DNA from 3 places in the Exiguobacterium sp. PvP048 genome. Region 1 is predicted to be linked to each of the others. Evidence: a T-box and tRNA genes for the amino acid it is inferred to sense, from the RefSeq annotation. Region 1 holds a T-box; the other regions hold tRNA genes.
The links. A T-box is a leader RNA that pairs with one kind of tRNA and senses whether it is charged. The one in region 1 lies ahead of argS (arginine--tRNA ligase), so its partner is inferred to be a tRNA-Arg.
Positions count from the first base shown of each region.

Region 2: it has a tRNA-Arg gene. The T-box ahead of argS (arginine--tRNA ligase) is inferred to sense a tRNA for this amino acid. The anticodon was not compared.
Region 3: it has a tRNA-Arg gene. The T-box ahead of argS (arginine--tRNA ligase) is inferred to sense a tRNA for this amino acid. The anticodon was not compared.

Region 1 is NZ_JBEPSU010000008.1:55,098-61,893, reverse strand. It holds gene ABIC15_RS13155 (TVP38/TMEM64 family protein) at 44-688, opposite strand; gene trhO (oxygen-dependent tRNA uridine(34) hydroxylase TrhO) at 928-1,845, shown strand; gene ABIC15_RS13145 (alpha/beta hydrolase) at 1,906-2,694, opposite strand; gene ABIC15_RS13140 (GGDEF domain-containing protein) at 2,701-4,377, opposite strand; T-box leader at 4,503-4,724, shown strand; gene argS (arginine--tRNA ligase) at 4,781-6,463, shown strand; gene ABIC15_RS13130 (hypothetical protein) at 6,494-6,796, shown strand, end outside.
Region 2 is NZ_JBEPSU010000001.1:410,473-417,268, reverse strand. It holds gene ABIC15_RS02115 (acyl-CoA thioesterase) at 1-156, shown strand, start outside; gene ABIC15_RS02110 (phosphocarrier protein HPr) at 222-485, shown strand; gene racE (glutamate racemase) at 573-1,388, shown strand; gene rph (ribonuclease PH) at 1,379-2,131, shown strand; gene ABIC15_RS02095 (XTP/dITP diphosphatase) at 2,128-2,724, shown strand; gene ABIC15_RS02090 (metallophosphoesterase family protein) at 2,731-3,237, shown strand; tRNA gene ABIC15_RS02085 (tRNA-Arg) at 3,304-3,377, shown strand; gene ABIC15_RS02080 (hypothetical protein) at 3,480-4,004, shown strand; gene ABIC15_RS02075 (hypothetical protein) at 4,026-5,048, shown strand; gene tig (trigger factor) at 5,157-6,449, shown strand; gene clpX (ATP-dependent protease ATP-binding subunit ClpX) at 6,683-6,796, shown strand, end outside.
Region 3 is NZ_JBEPSU010000001.1:658,235-665,030, forward strand. It holds gene ABIC15_RS03310 (sugar-binding transcriptional regulator) at 1-460, opposite strand, end outside; gene ABIC15_RS03315 (glutaredoxin family protein) at 578-841, opposite strand; gene ABIC15_RS03320 (RNA polymerase factor sigma-54) at 838-1,980, opposite strand; tRNA gene ABIC15_RS03325 (tRNA-Arg) at 2,148-2,223, shown strand; gene clpP (ATP-dependent Clp endopeptidase proteolytic subunit ClpP) at 2,377-2,988, shown strand; gene ABIC15_RS03335 (hypothetical protein) at 3,104-3,340, opposite strand; gene whiA (DNA-binding protein WhiA) at 3,422-4,378, opposite strand; gene ABIC15_RS03345 (gluconeogenesis factor YvcK family protein) at 4,375-5,373, opposite strand; gene rapZ (RNase adapter RapZ) at 5,373-6,242, opposite strand; gene trxB (thioredoxin-disulfide reductase) at 6,355-6,796, opposite strand, start outside.

The DNA of each region.
Region 1 (6,796 bases):
TTAAAAGACACACCCTTCATCAGGATGTATCTTTAGAGGTAAATCATTTGTTATTGTGCTCGATTTCTTGTTCAAGCTCACGTAATGACTTCGAACGTCGTGCCAAGGCACGGCGCTTGATGATTTCTTCGACGCCGCGACTGACTCCCCAGATGGCGAGTAAAATCAGGAACAGAAAAACAAGCCGGATCGGCCGTTCCAAAAATGTCGACCATTCTTTACCGATTAAGGAGAAGATGATGACGACGATCAGTCGTCCTGCTCCGGCAGCAATCAAATACGTCCGAAGCGACAGTTGAATCATGGCGGAGATGGCTGTAATGATGAACGCCGGCATGAACGGAAGGGAAAAGAAAAAACCGAGCGAAATCGGACTCATATGGCGAACCCGTTCAATCCACTGTTGAGCGGCTTTATGTTGTTCAAGCCACCTCGTGACAGGGCGACGGAATAAATAACGGATACAGGCAAAGACAACAAGTGAGCCGAGCATGCTTCCGACCCAAGAGACGAGCACACCCATCCAAAATCCATAAGTGGCGGCATTGGCGGAAATGATCAGAACAAGTGGGAGGAACGGAAAAAGTGATTCCAAAAAGGGTGCGATCAATCCGGTCGCAGCACCACCCGGAAGATCCTGGAGAAACGTAATCATCTGTTCAATCCACTGACGGACGGTTTGGAGCATTCGGAATCCTCCTTACAATATAAACTGCTAATTTCTATTTTAACTCTTTCCCCGCCAGAAAGGGAGAAAGTTTGTCCGGAGCTTCTTCTGAAACTAGTAATTGTGCATTTCAAATGAAGTTGGTATTATACTTAAATGGGTGCGTTTTGCAGGCGTTCCCAGCTAGCTTATAGCTATGACGCTTCGTTCGCCAACGTTCGTTTTACTGCAAAAAACTGACATGGGGGCCAATGAGGATTATGAAACCTTATCGCGTACTATTATTTTATAAGTATGTTCCGATTGACAATGCGGAACAATTAACAAAAGAGCACCTTGCTTATTGCAAAGAGCTCGGCATCAAAGGAAGAATCTTGATTGCTCCGGAAGGAATCAACGGTACTTTATCCGGAACAGTCGAACAAACCGATCAATACATGCAAGACCTGCTTGCCGACCCACGGTTTAATGATATCGAATTTAAAATCGATGAGGTCGACGAACATGCCTTCAAAAAAATCTTCGTTCGTTATAAAAGCGAACTGGTCACATGGCGTTTTGAAGACGAGTTCAACGTCCCGGAAGAACATGCCGCGTATCTTGAACCGGCCGAATGGAAAAACATGATGCAAAATGAAGATGTCGTCATTCTCGATGTTCGGAACAACTACGAATACGATCTCGGTCATTTTAAAAATGCCGTCAAGGTCGATGTCGATGCGTCACGTGAGTTTCCGCAATGGCTCGATGAAAATGAACACTTGTTTGAAGGAAAAAAAGTCCTGACGTACTGCACGGGTGGTGTTCGTTGTGAAAAATTCACAGCGTATTTCCGTAAACGTCAAAACAGTGACGACATCTTCCACCTTAAAGGCGGCGTCGTCATGTACGGGAAAGATGAAGCGACACGCGGAGAAGACTGGGAAGGGGAATTGTATGTGTTCGACGAACGCATCCAAGTACCGGTCAACGAAGTGAATCCAACCGTTGTCTCAACATGCTATTACTGTGGGAAAGACGAAACACGTTACGTGAATTGTGCAAATCCGGAATGTAATCGTCAACACTTCTGCTGTGAAGAGTGTGAACCGAAAGTCATGCGTTCTTGTTCAGACGAATGCCGGGAACACCCGCGCAACCGTTATGTCAAAGAGCAGATGGAAGAATTGGTAAAGTGACGGCGTATAAATAAAACAGGCTGACAAAATCCGGATTCTGGATTTTGTCAGCCTGTTTTTTTAGGATAAAAATAAGAAGCGGAGAATATCCGGCATCCGTTTTGCCCATTCGGTTTCATGATGGACGGCACCCGGAATGATTTCATAAGCCGCTTGTTGAACTTTTTTCTGCACCGCTTTCGCCAAAACCTCGTTCGTATGCAGATAGTCATTTTCTGTCATCGGTCCGCTGACTTCCTTCGTACCGACGTCCATGTAACAACGATGGTCCTCTGATAAACCCGGACTGCGCTCGATGAATTCCAGTAAAGAAGAAAAATTCGCCCAACCGGCCGTCGATAAAGCAGCCACACGTGTGAAGACTTCCGGATAAGCAAATAGGCCGTACAGTGAAATGACACCTCCCATGGAACTGCCGATCATGGTCGTATCCGTCGGAATCGTCGCATACTGCGCATCGATATACGGTTTTAATTCATGAACAATCCAGTGCATGTATTGTTTTCCGTTACCGCCGATCGTCTTGCGATGAGACGGATATGCAGTGCGCATCAAAAGGGCTTCATCTGTCCAGGGGGCATATTCATCGTAACGGTCCATCCCGTCATCCGGACTGTCGATGGCGACGATCATCGCGTGTAACTGAACGGTGTGTAAAGCATGATGGACTTCCCAGCCTTTTCCGAAAGAGGCGGTTTCACCGCTGAATACATTTTGTCCATCGTGCATATAGATGACCGGGAGTGCTTCATCGGCCGGGAGTTCAGTCGGACGATAAATTCGGATCGTTCGGGGCATTTCAAGTGTAGGAACCAATCGTTCAATTTCAGTAATCGACAAGATAGTCACGACCTTTCAAAGATTAGCGTAATGAGCAGTACAATTGCGACCGTTGTGTTTGCCTCCGACATAAAGGGCATGATCCGCTTGACGAAGCGATTCTTCAAACGATCGTTCCGACTGATATTCGACGGTATCGACGCCGAGGCTGATGGTGATGGATAAACGATGTCCGTCGACGACGAACGGTCGATCGAGTACAGCATGCCGGACCTCTTCTGCGACATCGATAGCCTGATTCTGTGGAGACTGATGAAGTAACAGGACAAATTCCTCCCCGCCGTACCGTGCTGCGAAGACATTGTGCTTTTTCTGCTGGATGGACCGGATTCTGCGACCGAGTTCACGCAGGACGAGGTCACCGACCTTATGCCCGTACGTATCGTTGACATACTTAAAGTGGTCGATATCAAATAAAACAATCGACAACGGATAACGGTCGGAAGCAAACTGTTGCGCCCCTTCCTCGTAAAAAGCACGGCTGTTGGCGAGTTCCGTCAAGGCATCCGTCCGGCTTTCGGCGTACAGTTGATACGTTTCCCGTGAACGGTGCACCACCCGGCAAAAAATGCGTAACAAACGCGAAAGCTCGTCTGCACTTGTCGCATCATAGGCATCGGCAATTTGATGGAACAGAACGATCGATACATCGACATCTTCGTTCGTAATCGACGGAATGGCAATCATCGAATGACGGTCAACGGGTAAATCGATTTGAATATCCGAGCCCCAATCGCATCGGAGACCGTGGATGATTGGGGTGTGTAACTGTTCGGCCGACAGGGAATGGAATAGAGGCAACACGTCAATGATTGTCTTCGTTCGTATGTTGTAGATCGTTTGCTTACGCTGTTGCTGAATCGATATCCATCCTTCTGAGAAATCAATCAGGTGTGGCAAGTCGCATAATAAGGAATCAATCGTTTCTTTTTCAAACCGGGAAATCAGCAGGTGTTCTTTTGCGTCATCAAACCGTTTGGCTTTCTCATTCGCTTCAATCGTCTCCACGCGTTGTTGGAGCAAACGTTTGAATAAAAATAAAATCAGTGTCGAGACAGATGCGGCGATGAGCGGATTCTCATCGTAAAACCAGATTCCGAGCAGGGCACATAAGATGCTGATACCGTAGACCAGCGTCTGCAGGCGGACAAGGCGGACCCAATCATATTTTAAGTAGAGGATCCGGTTGACGAACCGGCACTGGAGATAGGAAACGAGCATCACGGTCGTTAAATATCCGAGAAGCGGAAGGAGCGCTTTCGAGTAAGTAAAACCGGTCCCAATTGGTCCACCGAGTGCTAAATAGACAAGGGATGGACAGGCGAGATAAACCAAATCAAACAGAACGTTGATTGGATACAAGTATAAAAAGCGTTGACGGCGAATTTCTTTTTTGTGAGAAAAATATTGAAAAATGATGATACCAATCTGACTGAGAAAGATGGACGGCCCTAATCCGTAGTTAAGGAAGATGAATAAGATGATTCCTTCCTGAAACGTATAATAAATGCCTCCCCGCCGGATGTTGTCGAACTGAAACAGGATGATGAGTGCGAGAAGGTAGGCGGCATTGCCAAGTGAGAGTGGGAAGTCAATGAATGTCGGATGTGTAAGTAAAGTGAAGGTAAGCAGGCTGGCGACGAGACACAAGACGAGCCAACTGTTTCGTGCCACTTTTTGATAGTAGACCATGGTGCGTCCCCCTCCTTTAACAGTCCTTCCCTACTTATACCCGTTTTGTGGAAATTATGATAAGGGATTTACAAAAAAATAAGGTTGAGAGAATGGGGTGAATTGCGTATAATGTGAAAGATATCAGACAATCGATGACGAAGAAAGTAACGATAGGATGTAATCGACCAGCGAATCAGGGAATGGTGGAAGCCTGAACAGATTAGACCATCGTGAAACGCACTTCCGAGATGCTATCCGAATCCATGTGATCAGGCCTAGCCGGGGGAACCCCGTTATCCCCGTTAAAGTGGGTGTCGTACCGTCGACACCAAGAAGAGTGGTACCGCGGTCTTTCCGTCTCTTTGCGTGTTGCGCAAAGGGCGTTTTTTATTGGAAAAAATAATTGTTTGGAGGAAATAAAATGAGTTACAAGCAACAGTATGCCCAAGTATTACACGATGTGATCGGTGACGCCCTGTCACAAGAAGAGATTGAACAACTGATCGAACAGCCGAAGCACGAGGATCACGGAGACCTGGCTTTCCCATGTTTCCAACTCGCAAAAGCCTTCCGCAAAGCTCCAATGATGATTGCGACGGAACTGGCTGAAAAAATCGATAACCCGCTGTTTTCAAACGTCCAGGCAGCCGGACCGTATGTAAACGTCTTTCTGAACCGGGAAGTGGTTTCGCGTGAAATTATTAAACGTGTCTTAGAAGAACAACAGGCATACGGATCAAGCGAGCTGAACGGAAAAACGATCGTCACGGATTTCTCATCTCCGAACATCGCAAAACCATTCTCGATGGGACATTTGCGTTCGACGGTCATCGGAAATGCATTGAACCAGATTTCACGGAAAAAAGGATATGAGGTCGTCGGCATCAACCATTTAGGAGACTGGGGAACTCAGTTCGGTAAATTGATGGTTGCCTACAATATGTGGGGGAAAGAAGAAGATGTCCGCTCTGAGCCGATCAAAGAATTGCTGAAACTGTACGTTCGTTTCCACGAAGAAGCGGAAGAAAACCCAGGCTTAGAAGACGAAGGTCGGGCTTGGTTTAAAAAACTCGAGCAGGGGGACGAACAGGCGACGGCACTTTGGACATGGTTCCGTGAAGTCTCACTCGTCGAGTTCAGCCGTGTATATGAAATGCTTGGTGTCAGCTTTGACAGCTTAAACGGAGAAGCCTTCTATAATGATAAAATGCAACACGTCATCGACTTATTGGAAGAAAAAGATTTGCTCGTCGAGTCGGAAGGCGCAATGGTCGTCGACCTTGAAGCAGAAGGCATGCCTCCTGCCTTGATCAAGAAAAAAGACGGTGCGACACTGTATGCGACACGTGATTTGGCGGCTGCCGTGTATCGTCTTGAGACTTACGGCTTCGAACAGGCGTTTTATGTTGTCGGCGGCGAACAAGCCCTTCACTTCAAACAACTGTTTGCTGTCCTGAAGAAACTCGGATTTGAAAATGTTGACGGCATGCACCATGTTCCGTTTGGTTTAATCATGAAAGACGGGAAAAAGATGTCGACACGTAAAGGACGGATTGTTCTGCTTGAAGAAGTGCTTCAAGATGCAATTAACGTTGCCAAACAAAACATCGCTGAAAAAAATCCTAACCTTGCCAATGCAGAACAGACAGCACGCGAAGTCGGTGTCGGCGCCGTCATTTTCCATGATTTAAAAAATGAACGCATGAACAACATTGAGTTTGATCTCGAGCAGATGTTGAAATTTGAAGGAGAAACCGGTCCATACGTCCAATATACGAATGCACGGGCAAATTCACTGCTTCGTAAAGGTGCTTATGACGGATCAGCGTTCAACGGAAGTGCGGATGATTATTCATGGGGTGTCGTATCGATGCTGAACCAGTTCTCGGCTGTCATTGACCGGGCGTTTACACGCCGCGAACCGTCGATCATCAGCCGTTATGTCCTTGATTTGGCTCAAAGCTTCAATAAATACTACGGACAAGTTCGTGTCCTCGAAGACGATGCGGAAAAACAATCTCGCCTCGCACTCGTAAAATCGGTTACGATTGTATTGACGGAAGGATTACGCCTGCTTGGCGTCGGCGCTCCGGAAGAAATGTAAAATAAATCAAATTAAAGATGGGGTTATCATATGAACAAAGAGACAATGGAACGGTTACAGCACGCATCTACACAAATAAACCAGGAAGACTTAGCTGCATCGATCGCTTTTATTGCTGACTTTCACGGAAAAGTCGCTGCATGGCTTCCGGGCGAATCAGTTGATTTCGTATTCGATTTCGTGACAGCACCAGGAGCTGATCAAATTGCTCCAATCAGCGGTGACGCACTCGATACGAAAACCAACTTTGAGTTCTTCATGACGAAAAAGCAGACACGCAAAAAACTCGGTGAGTTGCTGGCGTTATGGAAAGCACCCCGTACAAAAGAGACG
Region 2 (6,796 bases), on a different contig from region 1:
TGTGATGTCCATTACGCGGCGTTCAGCGAACAAGAGGAATTGATGTTTACAGGTCGGACCTCGATGGTCCAAATCGATCGTTCCGGAAATGCGTTTCCGTGGAATGAAGCCTATAAAAATTCCTTGCAGAATCGATTCGAATCCGTTATCATTTGATAATGAGTTCACATATTCGAAAACGACTCACTAGTACGTTATTAGTGGAGGGAGATTTCTTAATCATGGAAAAAACATTCAAAGTCATCGCGGATTCAGGCATTCATGCTCGTCCGGCAACACAACTCGTCAACACAGCTTCTAAATTCCAATCAGACATCAACTTGGAATACAACGGAAAGACTGTAAACCTCAAGTCGATCATGGGTGTTCTTTCACTCGGAATCGCAAAAGACTCAGACATCAAAATCGTTGCAAACGGTGACGATGCTTCTGAAGCTATCACGACTCTTTCAGATATGCTGACAAGCGAAGGTCTTGCTCAGTAATCCTTTATCGTACATTCTTGGACGCCGGTCTTGCACCGTCGTCCTTTTTTGTTACCATATGAGATGAGAGGAAAGTGAGGGGAAATCGTGAATAGATCAATTGGAGTATTAGATTCTGGGGTTGGTGGATTGACTGTCGCGCGTGAATTGATGCGTCAGCTGCCCCATGAACAAATCATATATGTCGGAGATACGTTACGGTGTCCGTACGGTCCCCGGCCGGAAGAAGAAATTCGTCAATTTACATGGGAGATGATTGATTTTCTGGTCGCTCAAGGTGTGAAATTGATTGTCATCGCCTGTAATACGGCGACGGCAGTTGTCCTAAAAGAAGCCCGACAAAAACTGTCGATTCCCGTCATCGGTGTCATCGATCCTGGAGCACGGGCGGCAGTCAAGGTTACACGCTCGAAACGGATCGGCGTCATTGGTACGAAAATGACGATTGAAAGCAATTCGTATGAGAAAGCCTTGCGTCACGTCGAAGGGCAGGTCGTCGTTGAGTCGCTTTCCTGTCCACCGTTTGTTCCGCTCGTTGAATCGTCTCAGACAAGTGGACCATACGTTGAACGTGTCGTCGCCAACACGTTAAAGCCGTTGCTTTCCTATGATATGGATACATTGATTTTAGGATGTACACATTATCCGTTACTGGCAGAAGTCATTGGACGAGTCATCGGACCAAACGTCCAGCTGATTTCTTCAGGAGACGAGACGGCGCTTGAAGTCAGTGCCTTGCTTGATTATAACGGCATCACGGCAGATCTTGATCGTATTCCGGAACATGTCTATCATGCGACCGGCGATACACGCTCTTTTGAACGAATCGCCAGTGACTGGTTACATCATCCGGTCCAAGCGAAACGGTTAGTGTTAGGAACGGAGGAAGAAAAATGCGTTTAGATCAACGGGCACAATCGGACATGCGGAAAATTCAGCTCGAGACCGATGTCAATAAGCATGCAGAAGGATCGGTACTGATATCGGTCGGGGATACACGTGTCTTATGCACCGCGACGGTGGAAGAAAAAGTGCCGCCGTTTTTACGGGGGAAACGTCACGGATGGATCAATGCCGAATATGCGATGTTGCCGCGGGCGACAGCACAACGGACGGGACGGGAAGCCGTCCGGGGAAAGCAGACGGGACGAACGATGGAAATTCAACGATTGATCAGCCGGGCGTTACGGTCCGTCGTCAATCTCGAAAAATTGGGTGAACGGACGGTTTGGATTGATTGTGATGTGCTGCAAGCAGATGGCGGGACGCGTACAGCGGCTATTACAGGCGGTTTCTTGGCACTTGTCTTGGCAGTCGACGGATTGATTCAAAGCGGTAAGCTAACGGATACCCCCATCAAAGAAGGAATTGCAGCAGTATCAGTCGGGAAAGTCGGATCGGAGTTATTGCTTGATCTTTGTTATGAAGAAGACGCAGCGGCAGATGTCGATTTGAATCTTGTCATGACCTCGTCCGGAAAAATCGTCGAACTGCAAGCGACAGGGGAAGAAGCAACCTTTTCTCGCAAAGAGATGCTCGATATGCTTGAACTTGGGGAAAAGGGTATTGAAGAACTCCTTCACGCGGCTGAACAATCGTTAGGGGCCTCGTGGTGGTATGTCGGAGAAGAGGTGGAGCACAAATGAAAATCATCGTAGCGACAAGAAATCCCGGTAAAGTCGGTGAGTTTCAAGCGATGCTTGGACGACTCGGATACGACGTCGAATCGTTACTCGATTACGACACGGCACCGGAAACGGAAGAAACCGGATCAACCTTTGAAGAAAATGCGGAACTGAAATCGAAAGAAGCAGCAGCTTATTTTGGTCACGCCGTATTGTCGGACGACTCCGGACTTGAAGTCGATGCACTGGACGGCGCACCGGGCGTCTACTCTGCCCGGTTTGCGGGAGAGAACAAATCAGATGCTGCCAATAACGCATTGTTGCTGGAAAAATTAGCGGACACACCGGCCGATCAACGGACAGCCCGTTTTGTCTGTGCCTTGTCACTGGCAAAACCGTCCGGTGAAACACTGACCGTCCGGGGCACAATGGAAGGTCAAATCGGATTTGAGCAGAAAGGAACAAACGGTTTCGGTTACGATCCGTTATTCCTGATCCCGGCGTTGAATCAGACAGCGGCTGAACTCACGAAAAGTGAAAAAGCGGCGATCAGTCATCGTGGGCAGGCTTTAAAAAAACTTGAAGCGGCATTAACTACTTTTTTGGGAGAGTGATTTTAGATGAAAGCGTTAATCGTAAGTGACAGCCATGGTCTCGATCAGGAACTATTGACGATATTCAACCGCCACCAAGAAGCAGATTTTGCCTTTCATTGCGGGGACTCCCAACTGACAGGAACGACTGAATCGTTATATCCCTATCGTGTTGTCAAAGGGAACTGTGATTACGGGAATGACTTCCCGGACGAAGTCACCGAGGAACTCGGATCGTTTCGTGTCTTATGTGTCCATGGACACCGGCAAGACGTCAAATACAGCCTCGACCAGCTGGTGCACCATGCCGATCAAAAAGCGGCGTCAATCGTTCTGTACGGTCATTCGCATGTTGCAAAAGCAGAGCAACGGGACGGGAAACTGTTTATCAATCCAGGCTCGATCCGGATGCCGCGCCATCGCCCGGAAAAGACGTATGCGTTGTTGACGGTTGAAAACGATCAATTCACAGTCGACTTTTACGATCTGACAGGTGAAAAAATCAATGCTTTGCACCTCGACGGTACACTTTAAAAAGAGTTTTACCAAATGTGATTGACACGAAAGAATTGTTTTAGTATAGTTTATTCGTGTTGACACGTCTCAATAGCTCAGCTGGATAGAGCAACGCCCTTCTAAGGCGTCGGTCGGGGGTTCGAATCCCTCTTGGGACACTATAATTAAAATAGAGACTTCCCTTATGAGGGAGGTCTCTTTTTTTTATCCGTTTTTTCGAGTATACTTAAGGTATCATGAACTTGAAAGGGATGATGAAGATGTTAAAGAAAATGAGTGGAATCCTCGTACTGACCGTGGCTTTAGCCGGATGCAGCGAGGTTACAGATACAGTCGATCAGGCGAAACAGCAAGTGACGGACGTAAAGAACAGTGTTGATTATGCAAGTCAGTTGCAAGATATCGCCCAGGATACGTCCAAGGTGACATCTGAATTGTCGACGAAACTCGATCAAGCAGCGACTGAAGCGCGGGATGCCGCAAATCCGGAACAGGCTCTTGATCAGCAAATTGAAAAACTCCAGACTGACGGAACAGTTCAACAGTTGAACGAAGAGTTGAACAAAATTGATGAACGGCTTGCGAATTTAGATACTCCGCCGGCGGAACTGAAGAACTTGAGTGAAAAATTGGAGCAGTACGTGAATCAATCGGAAGATATCACGCAGTTGCTCGAAACCGATGTTTCTTTGGACACATTGAATAAAATGGGAATCGAACAGGCAGGACAATTACAGGAAGCAATCACGAACTGGACGTCTTTACTGGATCCGTTCACGAAGTAAGACAGATATGAAAAAGGTGGGATGACCGTGAATCAGTCGCAATCACGTTGGATGGAACAACCGTTGTCAGATGAGCGGAAGCGGCTCGCAAGATTGAGTCAGGACGAATTGGCAACTGAGCTGGAACGACTGAAAAGTTTAGAAACAGAAGAGGATATTCTTTATGTGCTCTATACAATTCAGGAAGCTTTTTTGACAAACGATCAAGAGGTGGAAGCCTATCTGCAAGTGGTGAACCCTTTCCTTGAAGTGGACGGTGTCGAGCAACTGATCGCACTCTTCATGTACGAGAAGGGAGAGAGGTATTCCTTTGATCTGGCCCTGCGGACAGCCTCTCCCTATCTTCCTTACGGTCTCGCCTTGAAATTAGACGAAATGACCCAGTCGCTTTCACGTAAGAAAGGTAACATCGGGCAGACGGATGATTCCTCATATGTGAAGGTACGGGAACAATCCCATTTACGGCTAGTACCAGGGGATCGGGTCGATCGTTACCGGCTCGGGACGATGGACGAACAGTTTCGTTTGATCGGGCAATTCGATTTACAGGCAGATCCTTCGTTCGTCCGTTATCTCATCGAGGATTATTTCACGGGAGAAGATGTTAACGAACAGAGTGCTCTTGTCATCCAGACATTGCTTCCGCAACTTCCGGCGGATCGTGCACTTTTCCCCGTCCGGATCCGGATTCCATCGATTGGGCTGGATCATGAATTTGAAAGTCCGGAGCAACTCGAGAGACATGTGACGAGACAGGCGCTTGAGCTTCAGTCTTTCAGTAACGAAACCTTCAGGCTGAAGCGCATGGATCCATTTAAGGCGCTGTTGTTCATGAACTGGTATCAAATCGTCTTTCCGACCGAAGTGCTGGAACAGGGAGACAGATGGCAGGAATGGGTGGATGCGGTCGAAGAATTGGCGGAATCCGACTTTGCCTCGGAAACTCCGCCACCTGACTTGAGCGGACAAGCGCAAAAGATTTATCAGGCTGTCCATTTCCTGTTACCGGAAGGAAAACAGTACGAGCAGGCCTTGCTTCTTTAATTCAAGGGAATGGCTCGTTCAACAGTGGTAATCCTCGGAACGATTGTGCTATAATGTGACTTGTTGTACACACATGTACGCTAATTGACATTTTTGGAGGGACTCAGCATGACTGCAAAATGGGAAAAACAATCAGGTAGCCTCGGCGTTCTCACGTATGAAGCGCCTGCTGAAGCATTTGATAAAGCGGTAGACCAAGCGTTCAAAAAAGTCGTTAAGACATTGAACACACCAGGTTTCCGTAAAGGAAAAATGCCACGCGCAATGTTTAACAAAATGTACGGCGAAGAAGCACTTTACCAAGATGCACTTGATATCTTATATCAAGACACAATCGAAGGTGCTGTCGTCGAATCAGGAATCGAGCCAATCGCGCTTGATAACATCGACGTCGAAACACTCGAAAAAGGAAAACCAGTTGAGTTCAAAATCACATTCGTGATTGAGCCGGACGCAACACTCGGTGAGTACAAAGGTCTTGAGTACACAGCAGTCGAAACAGACGTTACAGACGAAGATGTCGATGCTGAACTCAAAACAATGCAAGAGCGCGGTGCAGAGCTCGTCGTTAAAGAAGACGGCGCGATCGAAAATGGCGATACAGTCGTATTCGACTTCGCAGGTTTCGATGGTGAAAACCAATTCGACGGTGGTACTGCAGAAAACTACTCACTCGTCATCGGATCTGGAAACTTCATTCCAGGATTTGAAGAGCAGATGGTTGGTCTTAAATCAGGCGAGCAAAAAGATATCGACGTCACGTTCCCAGAAGAGTACCATGAAGCATCACTCGCTGGAAAACCAGTCGTGTTCAAAGTAACAATCCACGAAATCAAAGCACAAGAACTTCCTGAATTGACAGATGAGTTCGCTAAAGAAATGGACGAAGAAGTTTCTTCTCTTGATGAGTTGAAAACAAAAATCCGTACACGTCTTGAAAACACACGCAAACAAGAAGCTGATGCTTCAATGCGTGATGAGTTGGTTGAAGCTGCGACTAAAAACGCAACAGTTGATCTTCCAGAAGTTATGGTTGAAAACGAAGTTGAACGTATGGTCCAAGAATTCACACAACGCATTCAGTCACAAGGAATTGACCTTAACATGTACTTCCAGTTAACTGGAACGACTGAAGAGGCAATGCGTACTGAAATGAAAGAACAAGCAGAAGAGCGCGTTAAAGCTCGTCTCGTTCTTAAACAAATCGTTGCAGACGAAAAAATCGAAGTTACTGAAGAAGAAGCGCAAGCTGAACTTCAATCGATGTCTGAACTCTACAACATTCCTGCAGATCAACTTGAAACGATGCTTGCACCACAAGGCGGACTTGATACACTTAAAGGTGATCTTCAGTTCCGTAAAGCAATCGACGTTCTCGTTGACAACGCAAAAGCAAAATAAGCAAACAACCGAACAGAATCGACTTCAAGACCAATCTCTGGTCTTGAAGTCGATTTTTTTGTACGATAGGTCAAACAAGGACAAACAAAAATATATTTTTCAAATCAAACTGTAAAACGCTCATCCAAGATTTGAAAGAGTTTCCTTGTTCATGCTACAATCATAAATAGTAAAACGTGAGAATAGATGCGAAACGGATCTATACAAATTCCACGTTAAAGGGGTGGACCTTTATGTTTAAATTTAACGAAGAAAAAGGTCAGCTAAAATGTTCTTTCTGCGGAAAGACACAAGAGCAAGTGCGCAAACTTGTTGCTGGACCTGGCGTTTACATTTGCGATGAATGT
Region 3 (6,796 bases), on a different contig from region 1:
TCGTACCTCCTGTGACTGCAATCGTGTTGTGTACAGATGAAGAAAGTTCTCGTTTCAAACGTGCGACCGTCGCACGTCCCATATCGCGTTGCACCCAGAAGGTTTGATCCGAATCTCCTGGTACGATGACGACATCCCGGACGCCCAGTTTTTCCTTTAAGGCTTTCGCCATATCAGAAATTCCGGCCAGTTCTGCCATCACGCTGTGCATACTTCGTAAGACGATCCGCCCTTCATCTGTCAAAGACATTCCTTGTGTCGCCACTTCGAGCAATCCTTGCTCTTTCAGGAAGTCCACTTCCCGACGTAACACCCGTTCCGTCAAGCCAAGGCTTGTTGCCAGGGTCCGCCGGCCAATCGGCTGCATGAGCCGGACATAATGAAGTATGTCGTAACGTGTCTGCATTTCTTCGATCAGATCAGGCACGATTCGTTTTTGGATCTGTACTAACTGCCGAATCATGTATTCCCGCTCCTCTCAAGTTGCTGGACACTTTACGTCCCGCGTGTCATATCTTGTCCCACTTGGTACATCCTTATCATAACAGCCCTCGTACAAGGATTCAAGCCTCGCCCTTTAACTTTTTTCAAGTAAGCGGTTTCTTATCGTCTCTGTCTCAAATTTGCCATAACTCCAAATTTCAGACTGATGCATGACGACAGGAATTTCATATAAAAACCGGAGACTGAGCGCAGCATCTTCTTCAATGTTCACTTCTTCGAATGTCCAATCCGGAAATTCATCGAGCACGAAATCAAGTAAGAAGGCGGCTTCCTCACATAGCGTACATCCGGGACGTGAATACAGTGTTAAGGTCGTGTGTTCTTTTGATGGCATCATTCATTCGCCTCTCGTCGTTTCGTCATGTCGGACCGGGTCAAGTACAGACCCGCCCGATACTTCGCGACTGTCCGTCTTGCGACCCGGATGCCTTCCAGGTCGAGACGGTTGACGATCTGTTGATCCGACAGCGGCGAGGTCGCTTCCTGAATCAATTGTGCGATTCGGGCTTTGATTAAAAAGCTCGATGTGCCGCTTTGCGTCTTCGAGACGAAAAAATTTTCAAGCTCGAGCGTTCCATGGATCGTCCGAATCGTTTTGTGGACGATTGCCCGACCAACCGTCGACGGATGGTATCCCGTTTGTTTGGCTACCTCTTTTTTCGTCAACGGCTCCAAATGAAGCTCTCCTTTGAACCAGCGCATTTGCCGTTCCACGATGACATCGAGGATTGCACGCAACGTGTTACGCCGTCGTTCATAAGCGCTGAGAAACGGTTTTGCTTCCGCGAGATCCGTCCAGGACGTATCAATCGGCAAGGAAGACCACTGGATTTGCACCTGATCGTCCGACCAACTGATATCGGCTTCCGGTATCGTCATGGTGGTGGATACTGGTAAGACCGGTGTCTTCGGCAACCGTTCCATCTTTTGCTTCATCTGTCGCCGCTCTGTTTCATCATCCAGTACGGCTTTTAACGGCTGTCCGTCCGACAGTGCAGTAAGCAAATTCATCAAACGGTCATCTTCGAGCTCGATGGCATGCAACAAGCGACACTCCGCTTCCGAGCGTGCCGCAATTCCGGTTGGTTCACATTGCTGGAGCAGTTGCCGTGCCTGTTTGATGATCGTCTCCTCACTGTCGAGCAAGGTCGCCAGTCGTGCGTCTGTCGTTCTGAGTAATCCATCCGCGTCTAAGTACATGATGAGTTGTTCCGCCATATATCTTATTTCCTGTCTGACCGATTCTAAACGTATTTGCTGAAGAAGTTCCGCTTCAAACGAATCAATCCGGTCTGCAACCTGCTCTAAATCCGGCGGAATCATTTTTCTTCCATTATGTTCGCTGCGTCCGGCACGACGGATGATCCGGTACAGCCGCTCCTCGAGTTCCGCCTGCGTTTCTTCCAAAACCGTCAATTGATACAACTGGGCTGCCGACATCACAAGACGTTGCGCTTGTTCCTGTCTCTGTTCCATCCGCTCACCTCCCGTTTCCTCGTTTAATGTGATTCCACTTTCATTATATAGGAAGGATACGTCTTCCATCGTCTCTTACGTTTTGACAAAAAATCAATAAACTCGCAAATCTAGTATTGCTTTTCTGAAAAAATGTCGGTATACTATTAATTGTTCAGTACAAACATGCACCCGTAGCTCAGGGGATAGAGCACTGGTTTCCGGTACCAGGTGTCGGGAGTTCAAATCTCTCCGGGTGTACCATACTTGAATATTCAGGCAATGCCGTTTACGGTATTGCCTTTTTTCTATACTGATATGTTTAACAGGAACTGTTTCAGGAAAAATACATAAAACCAACAGCGTATCTTTTGACCAATATTGACCAAAGGATTATGATAAGGACAAGTCGAATATGTGCTACATACCAACCATAAGGAGGCAAAGACTATGTTAATTCCAACAGTCATCGAACAAACCAACCGCGGGGAACGTGCTTACGATATCTATTCACGTTTGCTCAAAGACCGGATCATCCTTCTCGGGAGCGCGATTGACGACAACGTCGCCAACTCAGTCGTTGCCCAGTTACTTTTCCTAGCAGCAGAAGATCCAGATAAAGAAATCTCGCTTTACATCAACAGCCCGGGTGGCTCAATCACAGCAGGTATGGCGATTTACGATACAATGAACTTCATCAAACCACAAGTTTCAACGATTTGTATCGGAATGGCTGCTTCAATGGGTGCATTCTTGCTCCAAGCCGGCGCTAAAGGAAAACGTTTTGCTCTTCCTAACGCTGAAATCATGATTCACCAACCACTCGGTGGTACACAAGGTCAAGCATCGGACATCAAAATCCATGCGGAACGCATCATCAAAATGCGTGAGCACCTCAACAAAATCATGGCTGAAAACACAGGACAACCACTTGAAGTCATCGAGCGTGATACAGAGCGCGATAACTTCATGTCTGCTCAAGCAGCAGCTGACTACGGTTTAATCGACCGCGTCATGGAACGTGCTTAATCTTCACCTGACCGTCTTCGCAATTTGCGAGGACGGTTTTTTTGTGTGTACAAAAAAAGACCACTGTCCTTTGCGTCACTCTTCTCAGAACAGACGCGGACAGAGGTCCTATTTTTTAGTCGATCAAATCTGTGATATCAGACACGATATCGTGGTTTTCGCGAATCAATGTGTAGATTCCGTTCGCATGTGGTGAAAGTTCTTCTTCCGCCTGCAATTGCTTCAGGAACAACGATGTCGCAAAGGCGACGAGCGTACTTTTTGGTACACCGATCGTTTTCGCTTTTTTCGTAAGCACTTCATCAAACTTCGCATCAACTGTCAGCGAAATACGTTTTTTCTCATTAGCCATTTCAAAAACTCCTTAATTCGAACATTTAGTTGCATCGACTATATATTATAGTAGACTATGGTTCATCTCGCAAGTTACTCCCTAAAGAGCCCCGGTCATCGACTCCCCGTTTCGGATTTTATCCGCGATTTGATCAATCTTGCGCAATCGATGATTGATCCCGGATTTCGAGATGGAACCGCTCTCGACCATCTCACCGAGCTCCTGTAATGTCACGTCTTGATGTGTGACCCGCAAGATGGCGATTTCTTTTAATTTATCCGGCAAAACGTCGAGTCCGACCGTCCGTTCCAGAAACTTGATGTTCTCGACCTGGCGCAGTGCCGCCCCAACCGTCTTGTTGAGGTTTGCCGTCTCACAGTTGACGAGCCGGTTGACTGAATTCCGCATATCTTTTAAAATACGGACATCCTCAAACCGTAACATCGAATACGTCGCTCCGACGAGCTTCAGAAAATCAGAAATCTTCTCACTTTCCTTGATGTAGAGAATATGTCCTTTTTTCCGTTCGATGGCTTTTGCATTCAAATCAAACTGATTTGTCAGGCTGCGCAAGGCGGCATTATGTTCTTCGTACAGACTGAAGATTTCCAGATGGTACGAAGACGTCGCCGGATTGTTTAACGATCCGCCGGCTAAAAAGGCGCCGCGCAGATATGCCCGGGCACGCCGTTCGTCTTTGAGAATCGAATCGCTGATTGAACGGATCATCGTAAATCCTTCCCCTAAAATCCCGAGGTCCTGTAAAATCTTATCCGCTTGTTGTTTAACGCGGACGATGTAGACATTATTTTTCTTCAAGCGCATTTTTTTCCGGACCAGTAAATCCAGATGGACGGCATACGCCCGTTTGAGCAAGGAATAAATACGGCGGGCAATCGATGCGTTTTCCGTCGAGATATCCAGTGTCAGACCACGTCCGAGTCCGAATGAGATGGCTCCGTTCATCCGGGCCAAAGCGGCGAGTTCCGCCTTCATTTCATGATCGGTGATCGCGATTTGCGTTAACTCTTTTTTGACTTCTGATGCAAAACTCACGTCAGTTCCTCCTTCCCTTCGAATTGACGCACACGTCGGATGGATAGAACTTTCCGCATGACGAGGCTTGCGACAGCATCCGAGTCATGACGGATGAAGTGATGGTTATAATCCACGATATCGTCCGCGAGTACTTCAATTCCTGCTTCTTCAAAACTTGATTCATCATAGGTCACGATGTCGGCATGATCCTTTTGATACTTCCGCAGATAACTGACATCAATCGATTCGTTGTTGACGATGATTGTATCAATCACCCCTTTACCGAGGAATCGTTCCAACACATTCAAGTGATCATTTGCCGTAAAGGCTGTCGTCTCACCCGGCTGCGTCATGACGTTACAAATATAGACGACCGGCGCAAGCGATTGACTGATGGCGTCCCGGATTTCCTCAATCAGGACGTTCGGAATGACACTCGTATAGAGACTGCCGGGACCGAGGACGATGACATCAGCATCAAGAATCGCCTGAATCGCTTCCGGAACCGGACGGACATCCTCTTCCTCGAGGAAAATCCGCTCGATGACTTTGCCGACTTTCGGAATCAGGGATTCCCCTTTGACGATCGTTCCGTCTTCAAACTCGGCGCATAACGTAATCGTCCGTTCCGTCGCCGGATAGACTTTCCCTTCGGCATTCAAGAGTTGTCCCATGACACCGATCGCTTCGACGAAGGAGCCGTTACAGAGCTGCGTCGCTGCCGTCAGCATCAAATTACCGAGTGAGTGCCCGTGCAGCCCTTCTCCCGTCTCAAAGCGGTACTGCATGATCCGGTCCATCAGCGTCTCCGATTTTGAGAGCGAAACGATGACGTTCCGGATATCGCCCGGCGGTAACATGTTAAACTCTGTCCGCAGACGGCCGGAGCTTCCGCCGTCGTCGGCGACGGTGACGATGGCCGTGATATCAAGCGGATAGTGTTTTAGCCCGCGCAAGAGAGTCGATAGGCCCGTTCCTCCGCCGATGGCGACGACTTTCCGTTCCCATTTCATTATTTTTCCTCCTTCGCATGGACATAATCCCGATGGTTCGTCACGACATGGTATTGATTCTTGAATTCTTTACTGATCGCTTCGGCAAACGTAATCGAGCGGTGTTTGCCCCCCGTACAGCCGAGCGCCACGACGAGCTGCGATTTCCCTTCCCGTTCATACTGGGGAATCAGGAATTCGAGCATGTCGACGAGCTTTTTATAAAACAGCTTCGCTTCCGGCCACTGCATGACGTACGACGAGACTTCGAGATCGAGTCCCGTTTTCGGACGGAGTTCCGGAATATAAAACGGATTCGGCAGGAAACGTAAATCGAAGACGAGATCGGCGTCGAGCGGCAGACCGTGCTTAAATCCAAACGACATGACATTGACGGTGAACGGAATCCGCTCCCCTTCCGTAAACTCTTTTAAGATCCGTTCCTTTAAGGCAAGCGGTTTGATGTCACTCGTATCCATCAGCAACTGGGCTTTATCGCGGAATCCTTCGAGCAACGTCCGTTCCCGCTCGATACCGATCAATGGAGACGCAGTCGGTGCGAGCGGATGCGACCGTCGGGATTCTTTGTACCGGCGGACGAGTACGTCATTACGGGCATCGAGGTACAGCATCCGGATTTGCAGATTCGTTTTTTTCAAATCTTCATAGACGACAAAGAAGCTGTCAATGAAATCACGAGCCCGTGTATCAATGGCGACGGCGATTTTTGGACGCACCTGCCCAATGACTTCGATCAATTGCGGCAGTAACGTCGGCGGTAAATTATCGACACAAAAATAGCCCAAGTCTTCAAAGCTGTTCATTGCGACTGTTTTGCCGGCGCCGCTCATTCCTGTAATGATGACCAGTTGCGGTTGATTCTGTTCCATCTCTTCGCCCTCCAGACAACAGTTCCGTGTGTATTTTTCACTCTCATGTCAGTATAACATAAAAAAAGAGCCAGCTTGATGGAAGAGCCTCCCAACCAAGCTGGATCTTGAATTAGACTTGTGATGATTCCTGTAATTCTTCAAGCAAGGCTTCGATGTAGTGTTGCGCGTTTTGCGCGGCAATCGAACCGTCGTTTGTCGCTGTGACGACTTGACGAAGTGTTTTTTCACGGACGTCGCCGGCTGCAAAAATGCCTTTGATGTTCGTTTCCATTGCTTCATTTGTCACGACATAGCCTTGGTCGTTCAGAATACCAAGATCTTGCACATATCCTGTGATCGGGTTCATCCCGATGTAGATGAATACGCCATCGATTGGATACGTCGTTGTTTCCGCCGTTTTCGTATTGATCAGTTCAATGCCGCCGACTTTTCCGTTATCTTCGTTGATCTGTTTGACCGTATGGTTCCAGATGAAATCGATTTTCGGATTGTCGAATGCCCGTTTTTGAAGAATTTTTTGAGCACGTAATTCTTCACGACGGTGAACGATC